Regions from separate parts of the Microbacterium sp. MMO-113 genome, predicted to be linked through region 4. Evidence: predicted binding sites of a transcription regulator. Region 4 holds the regulator's gene; each other region holds the start of a gene.
The links. Region 4 encodes LexA, which represses DNA repair genes until DNA is damaged. Its sites were predicted from a motif close to TCGAACANNTGTTCGA; they were not measured.
Positions count from the first base shown of each region.

Region 1 (4,983 bases), 110 kb from region 4:
TCGTGCCGGAGAGCAGCACCGCGAGACCGCGGCCGGTGCGTTCGCCGGGGACGAGGAGAGCGACCGTGCGGAGTGCGACGGCGAGGAAGCCGGCGTTCGCGAGGGCGCTGAGCACGCGCGTGACGAGCAGGAGCTCGAATGCGGAGGTGGCCGCGCCGACGACGTGGCATCCGGCGAAGAGCACGAGGCAGGCGATGAGCGTGCGACGTGGCGGCCAGCCGCGCGCGAAGGCGGCCAGGGCGGGGGCGCCCACGACCATGCCGACGGCGAAGCCCGAGGTGAGAAGCCCGGCCGTGCCGACCGCGACGTCGAGGTCGTCCGCGATCGCGGGGAGGAGTCCCGCGAGCATGAACTCGGAGGTGCCCATGACGAAGACCGCCAGGGCAAGGGCATAGAGGGGGAGAGGCATCGAGTGCTCCGAAGTGAGAGGGAAGAGGAGTGCTTCTCGTCACCACGGTCAGCGCCCGGGTCACCGGCGCGCGCCCGCCGACAGGACGGACGAAGGGATCAGCGGTTCACGGGGCTGACGGTGTGACCGGCAGCCCCCGACCTGTCTGATTCGGGACTCGACATGCCCTCCACCCTACGGCTGACCGGTGTGCCTGCGTGACCGGTGTGCCTGCGTGATCGGTGTGCAGGCGTGATCGGTGTGCAGGCGTGATCGGTGCGCTCGCGTGTTCAGCCGGTGGTGGTCCTGGCGTCGGGCGAAGACCACGGAGGTTCCTCGGCGAAGGTCACGGTGTGCGGAGGCGGCGGTCGGTCGATGTAGGTCCGGCCGGTAGGGCTCGTCCACTCCAGAACGCCGCCCGGCCCCTGCTCGACGTGCCATGGGGAGTGGTGTTTGAGCATGTGATGCCGTCGGCAGAAGGTCGCGAGGTTGTCGTGCACGGTCTCGCCGCCGAGCGCCGCATCGTGATTGTGATCGAGGTCGCACTTCCGCGGCGCGAGGCCGCAGCCGGGGAAGCGGCAGCGTTGATCGCGGGCCCGCAGGTGTCGGCGGAGGTCTTCGCTCGGGCGATACCGGTCGACGGCCAGCAGTGCCCCGCTGATCGGGTCGGTGAGCACCCGGTCCCAGCCGCTCGCCGCGCCGGCGAGGCGCCGGGCCGTGGCCGGATCGATCGGGATCATCCCGTCGAGCTCGGCGGCGAGGATCGGAGCGCCGTCCATCGTCCCGTCCTGCTCGCCGTGCATCAGCTCGCCGTGCATCAGCGTCAGCACCGGCACGGTGACCTCGACGCGCGCCCGAAGCTCGGAGAGCAGGCCTTCCTCCGAGTCATGCCCCGCCGGAGCGCCGGTCAGGACGAGATCGGTGAGCAGATCCGTGCGCAGCTGATCCACCGTCCTGTCGTCGCGGACGCTCTCCTCCGCCTCCGGGCGCCGTGCCCGCGCGTTCTCCTCCCGCACGGCCTGCGCCATCTGGGAGAGCCGGTCGTACATCCCGTGCACGAGCGCCGCCGGGCCGCGGGCGCCGAGTTCGGCCATGCCGTCATCGAGGTCGGTCACCCACACCCGCCGCAGCTCCCTGGCGTCACGGTGTCGCTCGACGAGCGTCCGCTCCTGGAACCGGTCGGCCAGTCGGCGCACCTGGCGACGCACCCTGTTGGGCGACTCCACCGCTGCGACCTCGACAGCCTCCTCGGCGAACCGGGCACGATCATCGGCGTCGTCGAGGTGGGCCCCCGCCTCCACGATCACGCGCGCATGCGCGGCGCTGATGCGCCCGGCGCCCTGGGCCTCCCAGACGGCGGGGAACCGTTCGACCAGCCAGGACGCATCGGACATCCGCCGCTCGATGGTGCGGTCGCTGACGCGCTGTGCGGCCCCGATCTCCGCGGCGACCGTGCGGATCGCCATGTCGCCGCCGTCGGGATGACGCGCCTGCCGAGCGATGTCGACCGCAAGTCGCCCCGCCATCGCGAGCAGTCCGTCGCGGGCCGCCTGCATGCTGCTCAGCGTCTTCTCCGCCGCCTCCAGCCCCTCCACCAGATCGGCGAGAATCGCCATCTGGGAGTCGGTCGCGTCGAGCAGTGCGGGCATGACGTCAGTCCATCACCGACCACTGACATTCGAACGAAGATTCGAAGGAATCTGGCCGAAAGTCGTATCACGAAAGGATAACGACCGTGGTTGACTGGCTCCGTGCTCCTGAACGTCATCGAAGCCGGGGAGGGCGACCGCATCGCCGTGCTGCTGCACGGCATGATGGGGTCCGCCGAGAGCTGGCACCGCGTGGTCCCGCTGCTCGTGGAACGGGGTTTCCGCGTGCTCGCGCTCGATCTGCCCGGCCACGGCCTCTCGCCGCGTGATCCGGAGCTCACGATCGAGACGGCGGCCGACGCCGTCGTCGCCACGCTCGCGCAGACGGCGCTCCTTCCGGGGGCACGTTCCGCAGCGGGGCACGGGGCCGCCTCCCCGCTCGCCGTCGCCGTCGGGCACTCCTTCGGTGCCACCGTGCTCGCCGCCGCCGCGCCCCGCCTCGACCCAGGCCTCGCCGTCTACGTGGACGCGCCGCTCGCCCTCCAGGGCGGCCAGAACCGCGCCTCCCTCATCTCGCAGTACGAGCACGACCGCCGCGCGCGCATGTCGCCCGCCGAACTCCGCAAGCTCCGGCCGTTCTACTCCGTCGACGACGCCACGGTCGAGGCGCGGGCGGCCGAGCGCTTCGATCCGCCGACCGCGGCCTCCGTCTCCTGCGGGGAAGATGGTCATTGGACCGCCGCCCCCGGCTCCATCGTCGTCCGCGCGGAACCCAGCGCCTGGGTCACCGACGAGGACGCGCGGCGGTTCGAGCACGGCGGGGTGACGGTGCGGAGCATCCCCGGAGCCGCCCACACCGTCTGGTACAGCCACTTCGAGGTCTTCACCGCCGCGCTGCCGGAGCTCTTCGCCCCGTCGCTGGTCTGACCGGGAGACCGTCCGACGCGGCGCGACTACCCTGGAGAGGACATGGCACATCTTCTCGGGGCCGAAGCCCTGCACCTCGAATACCCGACCCGCGTCGTCTTCGACGCCGTGACCCTCGGCATCGAGGAGGGTGACCGCATCGGCATCGTCGGCCGGAACGGCGACGGCAAGTCGAGCCTTCTCGGCATGCTCGCCGGCACGAAGGAGCCGGACTCCGGCCGGGTCACCGTCCGCGGCGGCACCCGCATCGGCGTGCTGGACCAGGCCGACACCCTCCCCGACGACATCACGATCGGCGCCGCCGTGGTCGGAGACATGGCCGAGCACGAATGGGCCGGGGATGCCCGCGTCCGCGACGTGATCGAGGGGCTGCTGACCGATCTTCCCTGGGACGCGCAGATCGGCTCCCTCTCCGGCGGACAGCGCCGCCGCGTGTCCCTCGCGAAGCTGCTCACCGGTGACTGGGACGTCATCGCTCTCGACGAGCCGACGAACCACCTCGACGTCGAGGCGATCACCTGGCTCGCCGGACACCTCAAGAAGCGCTGGCCCGCGAACGCCGGAGCCCTCCTCGTCGTGACCCACGACCGGTGGTTCCTCGACGAGATCTGCACCGAGACGTGGGAGGTGCACGACCGCATCGTGGAGCCCTTCGAAGGCGGCTATGCGGCGTACATCCTGCAGCGGGTCGAGCGCGACCGCATGGCGGCGGCGACCGAGGCGAAGCGGCAGAACCTCGCCCGCAAGGAGCTCGCCTGGCTGCGCCGCGGTGCCCCGGCCCGCACCAGCAAACCCAAGTTCCGCATCGATGCGGCCAACGAGCTCATCGCCGACGTGCCCGAGATCCGCGACAAGGTCTCGCTGCAGTCGCTCGCCGTCTCGCGGCTGGGCAAGGACGTCGTCGACCTGCTCGATGTGGGGGTGACGTACCCTTCGGCAAGCTCAGGGACCCAGACTTCGACGGGATCAGGAGCCGGCGGGAAGACCGTGCTCAAGGACGTGGAGTGGCGGATCGCCCCGGGCGAGCGCACGGGGATCCTCGGCGTGAACGGTGCCGGGAAGTCCACGCTCCTGGGGCTCATCTCCGGCACGGTCGAGCCCACGGAGGGGCGGATCAAGCGCGGGAAGACCGTGCAGGTCCGTACGCTCACGCAGCGCCTCGACGAACTCCTGCCGCATTGGAACGACCCCGTGCGCGTGGTGATCTCCGGTCTGCGCACGTCCTACACGCTCGGTGCCGGGTCGAAGGCGCAGGACCTCACACCAGGACAGCTCCTGGAGCGGCTCGGGTTCTCGTCCGCCCAGCTCTCCACTCCGGTGAAGGATCTCTCCGGCGGTCAGCAGCGCCGGTTGCAGCTGCTGCTCGTGCTGCTCGACCAGCCGAACGTGCTCATCCTCGACGAGCCCACGAACGACATGGACACCGACATGCTCGCCGCGATCGAGGACCTCCTCGACTCCTGGTCGGGCACCCTCCTCGTCGTGAGCCACGACCGGTACTTCCTGGAGCGGGTGACGGATCAGCAGTACGCGATCCTTCCCGGTCCCGACGGCGCGGGGCGCCTGCGGCATCTCCCGGGCGGCGTCGACGAGTACCTTCGGCTGCGGCAGCGCGTCGAGAGTGCCCCGGCGACCTCGACGGCGGCGTCGGCCCCCGTAGCGAGCGGTCTCGACGGCGCGGCTCTCCGGGCGGCGCAGAAGGAAGCCGCCGCGCTCGAGCGTCGCATCCAGAAGCTCACGCAGCAGGTCGACGCGGCCAAGCACGCCCTCGCCGACCACGACCAGTCCGACTATGCGGGCCTCGGCGAGCGCATGAAGGCGATCACCGCGCAGGAGGCCGAGATCGAGGAGCTGGAGCTGCGCTGGTTCGAACTCACGGAGCAGATCGGCTGACGGAGGAATATCCTTCTCCCACGACTGTTGGGAGTAGCGATGGAAGGCCTCGAAGTAACCGTCCTGCTCGGACTCACGATCCTCGTCGGAACCCTGATCGCGCCGCGCGTGCGTCTCGCGCTGCCCCTCGTCCTCGTCATCCTCGGACTGCTGCTGGGCTTCATCCCGCCGCTGCGCGAGGTCCAG
Region 1 covers NZ_JBBCTD010000003.1:139,205-144,187, reverse strand. Annotated here, with positions in the region: gene WFJ36_RS11250 (Cmx/CmrA family chloramphenicol efflux MFS transporter) at 1-409, opposite strand, end outside; gene WFJ36_RS11245 (HNH endonuclease signature motif containing protein) at 679-2,037, opposite strand; gene WFJ36_RS11240 (alpha/beta fold hydrolase) at 2,140-2,904, shown strand; gene WFJ36_RS11235 (ABC-F family ATP-binding cassette domain-containing protein) at 2,947-4,797, shown strand; gene WFJ36_RS11230 (Na+/H+ antiporter) at 4,837-4,983, shown strand, end outside.
Region 1: WFJ36_RS11245 (HNH endonuclease signature motif containing protein) is a predicted target of LexA. The motif match lies at 2,067-2,082, and genes of this name have one in related genera.

Region 2 (4,983 bases), on a different contig from region 4:
CCTTCGAAGCGGAGACGACCTGCACCGCCACCGTGACCGCGGCGCGCTGGTCGCGCGGCGGCCTGCAGCTCACGGTGCGCGTCCGTCTGCTCCGGGACGGCAAGGAGGCGTTCGTGTTCGAGACCGTCGGTTCCGCCGACCGGCTGGTGTCCCTCCCGCTGTCGACGACGGAGGACCTTCCCTCGGGCCTCCTGAACGCCCGCAAGGAGCGCCGTGCCGACCGGGTCGACGTGGTCGCGCAGGACACCCCGGAGCCGGGCCAGGCCGCGGAGTCCACCGCGGGTTCGGAGCGCAAGGTCGGCGGGCGCCGACCGAAGCGCCTCGACGCGGTTCCCGTCGCCGTGGACCCCATGAAGGTGTTCCGCGAGGACGGTGCGCGCGACGCCGATCTGTCGGTCGCGGTCCGCGTGGCCGGCTGGGTGTTCACGGCGCCACTGACGGCCGCCCCGGACGTGGTCGCACACCTCGGCCGCTCGCCCCTTCTCGCGGGCCGGCGGGTCGAACTCGTGCGGAACGACGACGGCAGCCTGCGCCTGCACCGGGAATGGCCCGGAGGCGCCTGGCGTGACGCCCTGGCACGCACCGCGCGACGCGTGCGCTCCCGCCTCCGCCGCTGACAGCCCCACAACGCCCCGCGCCCGAACTCGCGTGCCTGCGCACCGCACTCAGGCCGCGACATCGAAGCGCGCCCGTCCGCCCAGCCGTGGTGTGCGCTGCGGGTCGACCCACCGCGGCGGAAGGAACCAGGGCCGGCCGGCCACACCGGAACCCTCGATGACGATCTCCCACCCGTTGTCATGGATGCGGTGGTGACAGGTCTCGCAGAGCAGGATCCCGTTGGAGAGATCGGTCGGACCTCGGTCGCGCTGCCACCAGCGGAGGTGGTGAGCCTTCGTCATCCCCGGGGGAAGCCCGCACATCGCGCACCCGCCGTCCCGTTCGGCGAGCGCCAGGCGTTGGGCTCGGGTGAAGAGGCGCTTCTCGCGACCCCAGTCGAGCACTTCGCTCGCCCCGCCGAGGACACACGGGATAATCCCGCCGCTGGCCGCCATCCGCCGCGCGGCGCCGATGTCGATCACCTGGTCGAGCCCGTCGATCGTCGCCGACCCGGCCCCCGCCTGCAGATCGTCCAGCGATACCCGGACGATCACCGTCGCCCCCGCGAGCGGAAGCCGATCACCCTCACACCCGAGCACGTGCGCGCAGAAGAGGGCCAGCGCATCGGCCTGGATCATCGCGACGGTCCGCCGATCCGCGTCCGGCGCACCGGCGTCCGGGGCGTCGAGGCGGGCCGCGAAGACGGCGGACATGTGCCCCCGGATCGCGGTGACGACCGGCGCCGCGGTCTCGGCATCGAGCTGCGCGTGCAGGTGCACCATGCCGTCCCGTTCGAAGATGCGCAGTCCGCGCCGAGCGCGCTGCTCCTCCGCCCGTGGCGCCACGCCGTCGGGGTCGAGCCACGCTTCGGCGCGGAGAACGAGCTTGCGCACTGCATCGAGCTCAAGCCCCTCGGCTGCGGCGGCCAGCACGCGCTCCGCCTCGGTGATGCGCTCCATCCCGGCGGCCACTCGGCAGCGATCCAGAAGGGCGACGAGGAGTGCCGCCGCCGGCGCTCCGAGCGCACCCGACGCGAGCGCTTCCCGGAGGAGCGGGTACCGCGCGGGCAGCGGCGCGCCGAGCAGATCGCTCCGCGGGGCCGTCGCTTCGCCCACCTTCACCAGACGCTGCGCCTCTCCCGTCGAGATGCCTGTCATCGCGGCGATGAGCTTCGCCGCCGTGCGGTACCCGCGTTGCTTCGCCAGGCTGTCGGCCCCGAGCTCCGCGCGCGATTCCCGAGCGATGCCGGCCGCCACGTCCACGTGCAGTGCGTCGAGCCGGCGCTGCAGAAGTCCGATCGCGTCGGCCACGTCAACGAGTTGCGCGCGGGAGAGCTCCAGCGCATCGCCCGAGGCGCTCCACGCCTCGTCGAGGCGATCCATCGCCTCGCGCAACCCGGACATTTTCGACATGCTTCATTTTATCTTCCAGTGGCCCGACTTTCGAAGATTTGTTCTAACGGATGCCGGCATTCCGCCCGACCGACAGGGGATCTCGCGTCCGGATCCGGCGCAGACCCCCGCCCGTTCACCTCATCGCATCCTCGCGTTCACGCCGCGCGCCTATCTTGAGTGCGGACGCGCGACCGCGCTCACGAAACCAGACAATCTTTGTGCCTTCACCACAAGAACCGGTAATGTCGCATCGACACACCTCGAAGGCGAGAAAGGGACGAACATGGCCGACAGGCAGCAGAGGCGCTGGGCGCTCATCGGATTGACGGCCGCGGCGGCGATCGCGCTCACCGGATGCACGGCGGGCGGCGACGGAGACGCGGGCGGCAGCGACGGCGGCTCCGGGGACACCCTCATCGTCTACACGAACTCCAACAGCGACGGCCGCGGTGAGTGGATCACCGAGAAGGCGGCGGACGCGGGCATCGACATCGAGATCGTGGGCCTCGGCGGCGCCGACCTGACGAACCGCATCATCGCGGAGAAGAACAACCCCGTCGGCGACGTGGTGTTCGGCCTGAACAACATGTTCTTCGAGCAGCTCAAGACGGAAGAGGCCATCACCGCCTACGAGCCGAGCTGGAGCGGCGAGGTCCCTGCAGACGCCGGTGACCCGAAGGACGGCGTGTTCTGGCCGCTCGTGGAGCAGGCGATCGTCACGGTCTACGACGAGAACCGCATCAGCGACGCGCCCACCGACCCCGACGACCTGTACACCGACGAGGAGTTCGCCGGCCGCTACGAGGTGAACCCTGCGCTCGGCCAGGCCACCCCGCAGCTCGTGCTCGCCAGCATCCTCACCCGTCACCTCGACGAGGACGGCGACCTCGGCGTGAGCGACGAGGGCTGGGACCTGGTGAAGTCGTACTACGCCAACGGCTCCCCCGCCGTGGAGGGCACCGACCTCTACGCCCGCATCACCCGCGACGAGGTGGACTACGGCGTGCTGCCGTCGAGCGGCATCTCCGCCCGCGACGAGGAGTACGGCACCAGCACGGGCATGATCGTTCCCGGGTACGGCGTCCCCTACGTGACCGAGCAGATCGCGCAGATCAACGGCACGGACAACGAGGACAAGGCGCAGGAGTTCATCGACTGGTTCGGCAGCGCCGAGGTGCAGGGCGAGTTCGCCGCGGAGTTCAACGCCATGCCGGTGAACGAGGGCGCGGTCGAGAAGGCCAATCCCGAGGTCGTCGAGCTCATGGGCACGCTCGACCGTCAGGACATCGACTTCGGCTTCGTGAGCGAGAACCTCGGCGCCTGGGTCGAGAAGGTCACGCTCGAGTACATCGGCTGAGCCGAGCCGTCCCGCCGCTCCGGCAGAGAGAGAAGACGATGATCCGTTTCGACGACGTCGAGGTCGTGTTCGGCGACCACCGTGCGGTCTCGCACCTCGATCTGGAGATCCGGGAGGGTGAGTTCTTCACCCTCCTGGGTCCGTCCGGCTGCGGCAAGACCACGGCCCTGCGCACGCTCGCGGGGTTCATCGAGCCCACTGGAGGCCGCATCCACATCGCCGGCCGCGACGTGACCCGCGTACCGAGCGAGAAGCGCGGCGTGGGCATGGTGTTCCAGAACTACGCCCTGTTCCCGAGCATGAACGTGCGGGAGAACATCGCGTTCGGCCTCTCGGTGCAGAAGGTGTCGAAGGCCGAGCAGCGGCGGCGCGTGGACGAGGTCGCCGACCGCACCGGACTCGCCGCGTCGCAGCTCGAGAAGAACGTGGCGGAGCTGTCCGGCGGCCAGCAGCAGCGCGTCGCCATCGCCCGGGCGCTCGCGCTCACCCCCAGCATCCTGCTGCTCGACGAGCCGCTGTCGAACCTCGACGCCAAGCTCCGCGTGCAGCTGCGCGAACAGCTCAAGGAGCTGCAGCACGAGGTCGGCGTGACCACCGTGTACGTCACCCACGACCAGGAGGAGGCGCTCACCCTCAGCGACCGCATCGCCGTGCTCGACGCCGGGACGCTGCAGCAGGTGGGCACGCCGGAGGAGATCTACGACCGCAGCGCGACGCCCTTCGTCTGCCGGTTCATCGGCGAGAACAACCGCCTCAGCCCCGCGCAGCTCGTCGCGATCGGTGCGGGCCTCGACGCCACGGCCGAGAGCTACGTCCGTCCGGAGAAGCTGCACCTGGCATCGCCGTCCGAGGCCACCGCCGGCGGCCCGGCGTCGCTCGACGGCACTGTCGCGGAGCGCACGTACCACGGCAGCCACAGCGTCTACACGGTGTCGGCGGCCGATGCGACGCTTCGGGTGAGCGTGCCGGCCGCGGCGAGCGCGCACCGCTGGGGCGTCGGCGACGCCGTGCGCATCGACGTCGATCCGCGGTGGATCCTGCAGTACCCGGCGGCGTGACATGAGCGCTCCGCAGAACGACTCCCGCCCGGTGCCGCCGCCGTCCGCGGCCATGACCGACGCGCCCGGCGCCCTGACGACCGAGGCCGCCGAGACGGGCACCGCGACGAAGCCCCGCCTCCGCCGCGGACGGCCCGGCAGCGTGCGCGCGATGCTCCGCTCACCGCTCGCCTGGGTGACCGGCATCGTCGTGATCTGGTTCGCCGCCGCCTTCCTCGTGCTGCCGAACGCCGAGCTGCTCGCCGCGACCTTCTTCCCGGACGGCCAGTTCAGCATCCGCGCCGTCGAGAAGCTGCTCGGCAGCGAGCGCGCGCTGAAGACGCTCGGCAACAGCTTCCTCCTCGCGATCACGCTGTCCGTCACGGTCAACGTCGTCGGGGTGTTCATCGTGCTGGTGACGCAGTACTTCCAGGTGCGCGGCGCGAAACTCCTCTGGCTCGGCTACGCCACGACCCTGATCTACGGCGGCATCGTGCTCGCCGCCGGCTACAACTTCATCTACGGGAAATTCGGCTTCATCACGAACCTGATGGTGAACATCTGGCCGGACATGAACCGGGACTGGTTCTCCGGCTAC
Region 2 covers NZ_JBBCTD010000002.1:227,113-232,095, reverse strand. Annotated here, with positions in the region: gene WFJ36_RS07980 (glycosyltransferase family 2 protein) at 1-617, shown strand, start outside; gene WFJ36_RS07975 (HNH endonuclease signature motif containing protein) at 666-2,009, opposite strand; gene WFJ36_RS07970 (extracellular solute-binding protein) at 2,275-3,348, shown strand; gene WFJ36_RS07965 (ABC transporter ATP-binding protein) at 3,387-4,406, shown strand; gene WFJ36_RS07960 (ABC transporter permease) at 4,408-4,983, shown strand, end outside.
Region 2: WFJ36_RS07975 (HNH endonuclease signature motif containing protein) is a predicted target of LexA. The motif match lies at 2,040-2,055, and genes of this name have one in related genera.

Region 3 (4,983 bases), on a different contig from region 4:
GACGCGCTCTTCTCGCCCATGGGCTCGTCGAAGCCGTTCCGACTGCAGGGTGCGTGGGTCGACGAGAAGGAGATCGACGCGGTCGTCAAGCACGTCACGCGTCAGGCGCGTCCCGAGTACCGTGCCGACGTCCAGGAGGCGATGGAGCCGGCGAAGAAGAAGGAGGTCGACGAGGACATCGGCGACGACCTCGAGCTCCTGCTCGCGGCCGCCGAGCTCATCGTCTCCTCGCAATTCGGATCCACTTCCATGCTGCAGCGCAAGCTGCGGGTCGGCTTCGCCAAGGCCGGACGCCTGATGGATCTCCTCGAGTCGCGTGAGGTCGTCGGCCCTTCGGAGGGCTCGAAGGCGCGCGATGTGCTCGCGACCCCCGAGCAGCTGCCGCAGGTCATGGCGAAGCTCCGCGGAGAAGACGTCCCGTCGGCTCCGTCGGCTCCGGCGGCTCCGGCTGCGCCCGCGGCCGCGGCGGTGCCTGCCGAACGTGATCCGTTGGAGGCGCAGTACGACGGCCTGCCGGTCGTCGAAGCGGAAGGCGACGAAGACGCCTGGGGCCTGACGGGACGCGACTGATGGCGATCCCTCGGCAGCTCCCCAACGCCATCACGGTGGCGCGCATCCCGCTCGCCGTCGTGTTCTTCGTCCTCCTGCTCCTCGGCGGGACGTACGGCCTCGCCGATCTCACCGTGCGCTGGATCGCCGCCGTCCTCTTCATCGTCGCCATCTCGACCGACTGGGTCGATGGCTACCTCGCGCGTCGATACGACATCGTCAGCGACTTCGGAAAGCTGTGGGACCCGATCGCGGACAAGCTCCTCACCGGCGCGGGATTCGTGGGGCTCGCGATCCTGGACGAGGTCTCCTGGTGGATCGTGGTGATCATCCTCGTCCGCGAGTGGGGGATCACCATCCATCGGCTGGTCGTCGCGAGCGAGCACGTTGTCGCGGCCGCCTGGATGGGCAAGATCAAGACGGCCTTCCAGGGCGTCGCCCTCGGCTGGGCTCTCCTGCCGCTGCACGTGTTCATCGGGCTCGGCCCGTGGACGGTCGTGACGACCGTCCTCATGGTGATCGTGCTCGTGCTCACCGTCGTCAGCGGGATCGACTACATCGTCGCGCAGGTGCGCGGCGCGCGTCAGAGCCGATGAGCGGCACGACGCCAGCCGAGGCTCTGGAAGCTCTGCGTGAGCGAGGCTGGACCCTCGGTGTCGCGGAGTCGCTCACCGGCGGTGCGGTGTGCGCGGCGCTCGTCGCGATTCCCGGCGCCTCCGCGGTGCTCCTCGGCGGCGTCGTCGCCTACGCCACCCCCGTCAAGCACACGCTGCTCGGCGTCGACACCGACCTGCTGGAGCGATACGGGCCGGTGTATCCGGAGGTCGCGCGGCAGATGGCTGCCGGAGTGCGCGGCGCCGTCGCGGTGGATGGTCTCCCCGCCGATGTCGGGGTGTCCACCACGGGGATCGCGGGCCCGGAGTCCCCGGATGGGCAGCCCGTGGGCACCGTCCACATCGGCGTGATCACCCCGACAGTGAGCCGGACCCGACCGTTCCACTTCGAGGGGGACCGCGAGGCGGTGCGAGCGCAGACGGTCGCGGCGGTCCTCGATGTGCTGGCCGCGGCGCTGCGGGAATAGCGACCCGCCGCGTCATGTTGATAGGGATGTGCTCACATTTAAACCACAGAGTGCAAGGGTAGATTCTGTGCAAGCCAGGAGGACTAGACTGGCCGTCTCTTCGAGGGAGACCTCGATTCATGAACTGCGGAGGAGGTTCCGATGATTCTTGTACGACAGGAGATCGGCGACGTGCTGAGGGACTTCCGTCTGCAGAAGGGGCGGACGCTCCGGCAGGTCGCGAGCAAGGCGTCCGTCGCCCTCGGCTATCTCAGTGAGGTCGAGCGCGGACAGAAGGAGGCATCGAGTGAGATCCTCGCTTCGGTCGCAGAGGCGCTCGACGTCCCCATCTCCACGATCATGCGCGAGGTCGGGGACCGCATCTCGGTGCTCGAAGGCATTCAGGTCTTCCCCGACGTGGTCCCGGACGACCTGGTCGCCTCCGTGGAGCCCGAGCTCTCGCTCCGCTGACACTCGGAGATCACCCTTATGCGACGCAGTGAGTTCCTGCGCGCCGTCGACGCCGAGTTCCATGCCCGAGCCTCTTCTCTGGTGAATGACCTCGTGCTCTCCGGCATGGGGGGACGAACGGCGCTCGAGGCTCTCGAAGCCGGGGTGCCTCCGCGCGATATCTGGCTCGCGCTCTGCGCCGACATGGACGTCCCCGAATCCCGTCGCCACGGCGTGGGGCGTCTGGAGCCGCGCGGCCGGTGACGGCGGCTTCCCGGGTGTGCGGAAGTCCGACACGCCCAACCGGCGTGTTGTCGAAAATCTGTTCGAACCAGGCGTAGTCTTCTGCACAAGTGGTCAGACGGTTCTGATCCCCACGATCCCCGGCTCCTCGACGCAATGTCGGAGGCCCGCCGTACCGTGAGGTCCAGGCTGAAAAGCCATACGCCTTGTCGGAGAGTTCCTTCCGCCGGAAGAGCCGCGACAGCCTACAGGCGGCAGCACACGCGCAGAAGGAGCACACCATGCCATCACCCGCCGACCGCGAGAAGTCCCTCGAGACCGCCCTCGCCCAGATCGACCGCCAGTTCGGAAAGGGCTCGGTCATGCGGCTGGGCAGCGATGAGCGTGCCCCTGTGGCCGTTATCCCCACCGGCTCCATCGCCCTCGACGTCGCCCTCGGCGTGGGAGGCCTGCCGCGTGGCCGCATCGTCGAGATCTACGGCCCGGAGTCCTCCGGTAAGACGACGCTGACGCTGCATGCCATCGCCAACGCCCAGCGGGCCGGCGGCATCGCGGCGTTCATCGATGCCGAGCACGCGCTCGACCCCGACTACGCCGCGAAGCTCGGCGTCGACATCGACGCTCTTCTCGTCTCCCAGCCCGACACGGGTGAGCAGGCGCTCGAGATCGCCGACATGCTCGTGCGTTCCGGAGCCATCGACCTCATCGTCGTGGACTCGGTGGCGGCCCTGGTGCCGCGTGCCGAGATCGAGGGTGAGATGGGCGACTCCCACGTGGGTCTCCAGGCCCGCCTCATGTCGCAGGCGCTGCGCAAGCTCACCGGTGGGCTGAACCAGACCAACACCACGATGATCTTCATCAACCAGCTGCGCGAGAAGATCGGCGTGTTCTTCGGCTCGCCCGAGACCACCGCCGGTGGTAAGGCGCTGAAGTTCTACGCCTCCGTGCGTATGGACATCCGCCGCATCGAGACGCTCAAGGACGGCACGGACGCGGTAGGTAACCGCACCCGCGTCAAGATCGTCAAGAATAAGATGGCCCCGCCGTTCAAGCAGGCGGAGTTCGACATCCTCTACGGCGTCGGTATCTCCCGCGAGGGCAGCCTGATCGACTTCGGTGTCGAGCACGGGATCGTCAAGAAGTCCGGATCCTGGTACACCTACGACGGCGATCAGCTGGGCCAGGGCAAGGAGAACGCGCGAACGTTCCTGCTCAACAACGCCGACATCGCCTTGGCGATCGAGAGTCAGATCAAGCAGAAGCTCGGTATCGGCGGCCCGGCCGCGGCTCCGGGTGCTGATGAGCTGGCTGAGCGTCGCCCGGCCTGATGAGTGATCAGCGTGGGGGCGATTCCGAGCGGATCGCCCCCATCATCCCTCTCTTCGGCGGAGCTGCGCGCACCGAGCGTCCGGCTGATAGCGGGGCAGACGACCCGTCGTTCGCTCGGCCTGTGCGGTCTGGGTCGCAGGCGGACGCTGCGGGACTCTGGCGCTCGACGTGGCACGAGCCCGCGCCCGCAGGGTCATCGTCGGCTGACGATGGTTCCCCCAGCGCCCGGCACCCCGCTCGTGGTGCCTCGACGCGAGCCGCTTCCGGGGGCGGGAAGACCACCAGGTTGCGCGCCGTCGGCGGCGTGTCCCGAGCGACAGAAGAGGGAACGGACGCAGAGAGCGACGCGTCGGCGGAGGAGATCCGAACGACGGCGGAGGAGTCGTTGGTGCGGAAGCTGCGAACGCGGTCGCTGTCGATCTCCGAGGCCCGGCTGGTGTTGAAGGGACACGGACTCGCCACGGACGCCATCGACGACGTGATCGACGACTTCGTACGGCGGGGTTACCTCGACGACGCCGTGCTCGCGGAGCTCCTCGTGACGTCCGGTGTCGAACGCAAGGGGCAGGGCCGGGTCGCCCTCTCCCGAGCGCTGTCGCAGCGGGGCATCCCCCGTGAGGTCATCGACGCGGCTCTCGACGAGCTTCCCGACGACGACGCCGAGCGGGCGCTGGAGTTCGCCCGGACCAAGGCCCGCTCCATGGGACGTCTCGATCCGGACGCGGCGCTTCGCCGATTGGTCGGACAGCTGGCTCGCCGCGGGTACGGGGGAGCGGTCGCCATGAACGCGGCGAAGACGGCGCTGCGAGAAGCCTCGTTCGGCGGGGGCCCCTCCGGCGTCCGGTTCGTGGATTCCGACTGACGGTTCGCACGCGATCGGCTCTCGGTGACGCTCGTACAATGGGAGCATCATGACTATCCCCCGCAGCGAACCGACGATCATCAGCGCGTCGTCGGCGGCCGTCGACGACGACGGGCGCCAGCGATCCTACGAAGTGCGCACCTTCGGCTGCCAGATGAACGTCCACGACTCCGAGCGTCTAGCCGGATCCCTGGAGAGCGCCGGCTACATCCGCGCTGAGGCCGGAGCCGAAGCCGACGTGGTGATCATCAACACCTGCGCCGTCCGAGACAACGCCGCCGGGAAGCTGTACGGCACCCTCGGGCACCTGGCCGCCGTCAAGCGCCGCAAGGCCGGGATGCAGATCGCCGTCGGCGGCTGTCTAGCGCAGATGGACAAGCAGGCCGTGCTTGACAAGGCTCCCTGGGTCGACGTGGTCTTCGGCACGCACAACATGGGGTCCTTGCCCGGTCTCCTGGAGCGCGCGCGCCACAACGGCGATGCCGAGCTC
Region 3 covers NZ_JBBCTD010000001.1:654,076-659,058, forward strand. Annotated here, with positions in the region: gene WFJ36_RS03030 (FtsK/SpoIIIE family DNA translocase) at 1-570, shown strand, start outside; gene pgsA (CDP-diacylglycerol--glycerol-3-phosphate 3-phosphatidyltransferase) at 570-1,145, shown strand; gene WFJ36_RS03040 (CinA family protein) at 1,142-1,630, shown strand; gene WFJ36_RS03045 (helix-turn-helix domain-containing protein) at 1,772-2,080, shown strand; gene WFJ36_RS03050 (DUF3046 domain-containing protein) at 2,099-2,323, shown strand; gene recA (recombinase RecA) at 2,584-3,630, shown strand; gene WFJ36_RS03060 (regulatory protein RecX) at 4,020-4,493, shown strand; gene miaB (tRNA (N6-isopentenyl adenosine(37)-C2)-methylthiotransferase MiaB) at 4,543-4,983, shown strand, end outside.
Region 3: recA (recombinase RecA) is a predicted target of LexA. The motif match lies at 2,374-2,389, and genes of this name have one in related genera.

Region 4 (4,983 bases):
GTCACGCGTCCCGTGGTCGTCGGGCCGGTCACCCTGCTGGCGCTCGCGAAGGCGTCGGACGACGCTCCGGAGGGCTTCGAGCCGCTCTCGCGGCTGGAGGACGTGCTGCCGGTCTACGTCGATCTGCTCGTCCGTCTGCGCGCCGCGGGCGCCGAGTGGGTGCAGCTCGACGAGCCCGCCCTCGTGAGTGAGTCGCTGCCGGCGACGCCCGCGCAGCTCGCCTCCGCCGCGGAGCGCGCGCTCGCGGTGCTCGGGAACGCCGAAGAGCGGCCCTCGATCCTCGTCGCGGCGCCGTACGCGAGCCTCGGCGCGACGTTCGCGACCGTGGCCGCCGCCCCCGTCGAGGCCATCGCCGTGGATCTCGTGCGCGGCACCGTGCCCGACGCGGTGCCGGGCCTCGAGGGCAAGACCCTCGTCGGCGGTGTGATCGACGGTCACAACATCTGGCGTGGCGACCTCTCCGCGGCGTTCGACTCTCTGGAGGCGCTCCGTGCGCTCGGGGCCCCGGTGTCGGCATCGACCTCGACCTCGCTGCTGCACGTGCCGCACGATGTGGACGACGAGACCGCGCTCGACGAGCGTCTCGTCTCGTGGCTCGCGTTCGCGGACCAGAAGGTGCAGCAGGTCGTGACTCTCGCCCGCGGCCTGTCCGCAGGGCGCACGGCGATCGCGGCCGAGCTGGACGCCGCGACCGCCGCGCTGCAGGACCGCCTGACCGCTCCCGGCGTGCGCGACGGCGAGGTGCGTGCCCGTGCGTTGAGCGACGCCGACTTCGCCCGAGCCCCGTACCAGGAGCGGGAGGAGGCGCAGAACGCCCTCGGCCTGCCGGCGCTGCCCCTGACGACGATCGGCTCCTTCCCGCAGACCGGCGACATCCGTCGCGCGCGCGCCCAGTTCCTCCGTGGCGAGATCCCCGAGGACGACTACGAGGAGTTCCTGCGCCGTGAGGTCGCCGCGGTCGTCTCCCTGCAGGAGGACCTCGGTCTCGACGTCCTCGTGCACGGTGAGCCGGAGCGCAATGACATGGTGCAGTACTTCGCGGAGCACCTCGACGGCTTCGCGGTCACGCAGCACGGCTGGGTGCAGTCGTACGGCTCGCGAGCCACGCGCCCGTCGATCCTCTGGGGCGACGTCTCGCGTCCCGCGCCCATCACGGTCGCCTGGTCGGCGTACGCCCAGTCGCTCACGGCGAAGCACATGAAGGGGATGCTCACGGGCCCCGTCACGATCCTCGCGTGGTCCTTCGTCCGCGACGACCAGCCGCTGGGCGTGACCGCGAACCAGGTGGCGCTCGCGCTCCGCGATGAGATCGCCGACCTGGAGGCCGCGGGCATCCAGGTGATCCAGGTCGACGAGCCGGCGCTCCGGGAGCTGCTCCCGCTGAAGCAGGCCGACCAGCCGGCGTACCTCGACTGGTCGGTCGCCTCGTTCCGACTGGCCACGGGCGGCGCGGCACCGGCCACGCAGGTGCACACCCACCTCTGTTACTCGGAGTTCGGCGTCGTGATCGACGCGATCCGTGCGCTCGACGCGGACGTGACCTCCATCGAGGCGGCCCGGAGCCGCATGGAGGTCGTCGCGGACATCGCCGAGGTGGGCTTCGACCACGGCATCGGCCCCGGCGTGTACGACATCCACTCGCCGCGCGTGCCCACCGTGGAGGAGGTCGAGTCCCTGCTCCGGCGTGCGGTCGACGAGATCCCGCTCCGGCAGCTCTGGGTGAACCCGGACTGCGGTCTGAAGACCCGCGGCTACGCCGAGACCACGGCGTCGCTGCGGAACATCGTCGAGGCGACCCGACGGGTGCGCGAGGACGTGGTGGTCACCGCCTGACGCGGTCGTCCCCGGACACACGAAGGCCCTCCCGGCGCACCGGGAGGGCCTTCGTCGTCGTCTCCGACGATACGGCGTCTCAGACCGCGCGCATGACCGCGACGACCTTGCCGAGCACGACCGCCTCGTCGCCCAGGATCGGCTCGAACGCGGAGTTGCGGGGCAGCAGCCACGTGTGGCCGTCGCGACGGCGCAGCACCTTGACGGTCGCCTCGCCGTCGAGCATGGCGGCCACGATCTCGCCGTTCTCCGCCGTGTTCTGCGAACGCACGACGACCCAGTCGCCGTCGCAGATGGCGGCGTCGATCATCGACTCCCCGGAGACCTTGAGCATGAAGAGGTCGCCCTTGCCGACGAGCTGCCGGGGGAGCGGGAAGATCTCCTCGACCTGCTGGTCCGCCGTGATCGGCACGCCCGCGGCGATACGCCCGACCAGGGGGACCAGGGCGGCATCGCCCACGGGGGTCGCCACGTCCGCCGGGTTCTCCGCGCCGGTGCCGGGCAGGTCGATGAGGACCTCCATGGCGCGCGTCTTGCCCGGGTCGCGTCGCAGGTAGCCGCTGAGCTCGAGCTGACCGAGCTGGTGGGTGACGCTGGACAGCGACTTGAGCCCGACGGCGTCGCCGATCTCGCGCATGCTCGGCGGATAGCCGTTCTGCGCGATCGAGGCCTGGATGACCTCGAGGATCGCCATCTGCTTCGGGCTGAGGCTCTTGCGACGGCGGGTGCGCGGCGCCTCGGACTCGAGGGCTGAGGTGTCGCTCATGGTGCTCCTTCACTGCGTGATCCGACGTGCCGCTTCGAATGTCGGTGGCCCGTGGTGGGGTGTCCTTATCGAAACCGTATCCGAGAAAAGCGCCGATCTGGAAGATCTGTTCGAGCGTGTCGGCCGATTCGCGGGGCGTGGTTTCGAAGACAGCTTGACAGATGTTCGAACTCGAAGATATCTTCGGAACGTAGCTTCGCATCCACGGCTCCCGGCCGAGTCGCGGATGCGAAAGCTACGCCAACCTCCCCGGGCTCCGGCGCCGGGACAGTAAGGAGCAGACATGAGCAGCATGAGCCTCAGCACCGCGACCGCCCTTCCGGCGCCGGCCCGTCCGGCCACCCGGCTGCGGATCACGGCCCGCGGCCGCCGCACCCTGCTCGCGCTCGCCTCCGTCCCGCTCGCTGCGGGCATTGCCTTCGCCGCCATCGGCGGGGGCAGCGCGATCGCCTCCGGTGTAGACGCACCGGCCGTCTCCGTCGAGACCGTCACGGTCATGCCCGGTGACACGCTCTGGTCGATCGCGAGCAGCATCGCTCCCGACGCCGACCCGCGGGATGTCATCGGCGAGATCAGCCGGATGAACCTCCTGCGCGGCGGTGAACTCCAGGTCGGTCAGGAGCTCGCGCTCCCGGCACGGTACACCGACTGACGCGGAGCCCGAGGTCCTGCCTCCGGTCCGTGACCATCCGATCGTCACGATGACCTCGGCGCTCCGTGCTCCTCTTAAGATGGGAAGGGTGACCTTCTCCCTCAACGATCTCCCGCTCCGCGACGATCTGCGCGGACTCACCCCGTACGGCGCACCTCAGGCCCCGCTGCCGGTCGCCCTCAACGTCAACGAGAACACGCATCCTGTTCCCGACGACGTCGCCAGTGACATCCTCGACGACATCGCCGTGGCGATCCGAGACGTGAACCGGTACCCGGACCGTGAGTTCACGACGCTGCGGGAGGCGTTCGCCGACTACCTGGGTCACGGCCTCACGCCGGAGCAGATCTGGGCGGGCAACGGATCCAACGAGGTGCTGCAGCACATCTTCCAGGCCTTCGGCGGACCGGGGCGCACGGCCTTCGGCTTCGCTCCCACGTACTCGATGTACCCGCTCATCGCGAAGGGGACCGGCGCGTCCTGGATCGCCGGTACCCGTCAGCCCGACTACACGGTCACCCCGGAGGAGGCGGCGGAGCAGGTGCGCGCGGCGGACCCCGACATCGTGATCCTCTGCTCGCCGAACAACCCGACCGGCACCCCGCTGGGGCTCGACGTGGTGGAGGCCGTGTACCAGGCGGCCCGCGGCGTCGTGATCGTCGACGAGGCCTACCAGGAGTTCGCGCCGCGGGATGCGGCGTCGGCCCTCACCCTCCTGGAAGGACGGCCGCGGCTCGCCGTCTCCCGCACTATGAGCAAGGCGTTCGCCTTCGCCGGTGCCCGCGTCGGCTACCTCGCGGCCGATCCGGCGTTCATCGACGCGCTGCGCCTCGTCCGGCTGCCGTACCACCTGAGCGCCTTGACGCAGGCGGCCGCCGTCGCCGCTCTCCGCAACGCCGACGTCATGCTCGGCATGGTGCAGGAGATCGTGGAGCAGCGGGACCGCATCACGGCGACGCTCGAAGCGCTCGGCTACACGCCGCACCTCTCGTGGTCCAACTTCGTGCTGTTCGGAGGCGTCGCGGATCCGCAGGCGACCTGGCAGCAGCTGTACGATCGCGGCGTGCTCGTCCGCGACGTGGGCATCCCCGGCCACCTGCGCGTCAGCGCCGGCACGGAGGCGGAGACGACGGCGTTCCTGGACGCCCTGGCCTCGATAGGATCGGCATCATGACCATCCCCGCGCCCACCGCACGCACCGCGAGCCGCGTGCGCAGCACGTCGGAGTCCACCGTCGAGGTCGAGCTGAACCTCGACGGCACCGGTGCGAGCCGCATCGACACGTCGGTGCCGTTCTTCGACCACATGCTCACGGCGTTCGCGAAGCACTCGCTGACGGATCTCACCGTGCGGGCCTCAGGGGACACCCACATCGATGCCCACCACACCGTGGAGGACGTCTCGATCGTGCTTGGCCAGGCGATCCTCGCAGCGCTGGGGGACAAGTCCGGCATCTCGCGGTACGGCGACGCCCTCGTGCCCCTGGACGAGGCGCTCGCACAGGCGGTCGTCGACATCTCCGGTCGCCCGTACCTCGTGCACGAGGGGGAGCCCGCAGGCTTCGAGCACCACCTGATCGGCGGGCACTTCACCGGATCGCTCGTACGGCACGTCTTCGAGGCCATCACCGTCAACGCCGCGCTGACCGTGCACGTGCGGGTGCTGAGCGGGCGCGACCCGCACCACATCGCCGAGGCCGAGTTCAAGGCGTTCGCGCGGGCGTTCCGGCAGG
Region 4 covers NZ_JBBCTD010000003.1:32,775-37,757, reverse strand. Annotated here, with positions in the region: gene metE (5-methyltetrahydropteroyltriglutamate--homocysteine S-methyltransferase) at 1-1,833, shown strand, start outside; gene lexA (transcriptional repressor LexA) at 1,913-2,599, opposite strand; gene WFJ36_RS10705 (LysM peptidoglycan-binding domain-containing protein) at 2,883-3,251, shown strand; gene WFJ36_RS10700 (histidinol-phosphate transaminase) at 3,331-4,425, shown strand; gene hisB (imidazoleglycerol-phosphate dehydratase HisB) at 4,422-4,983, shown strand, end outside.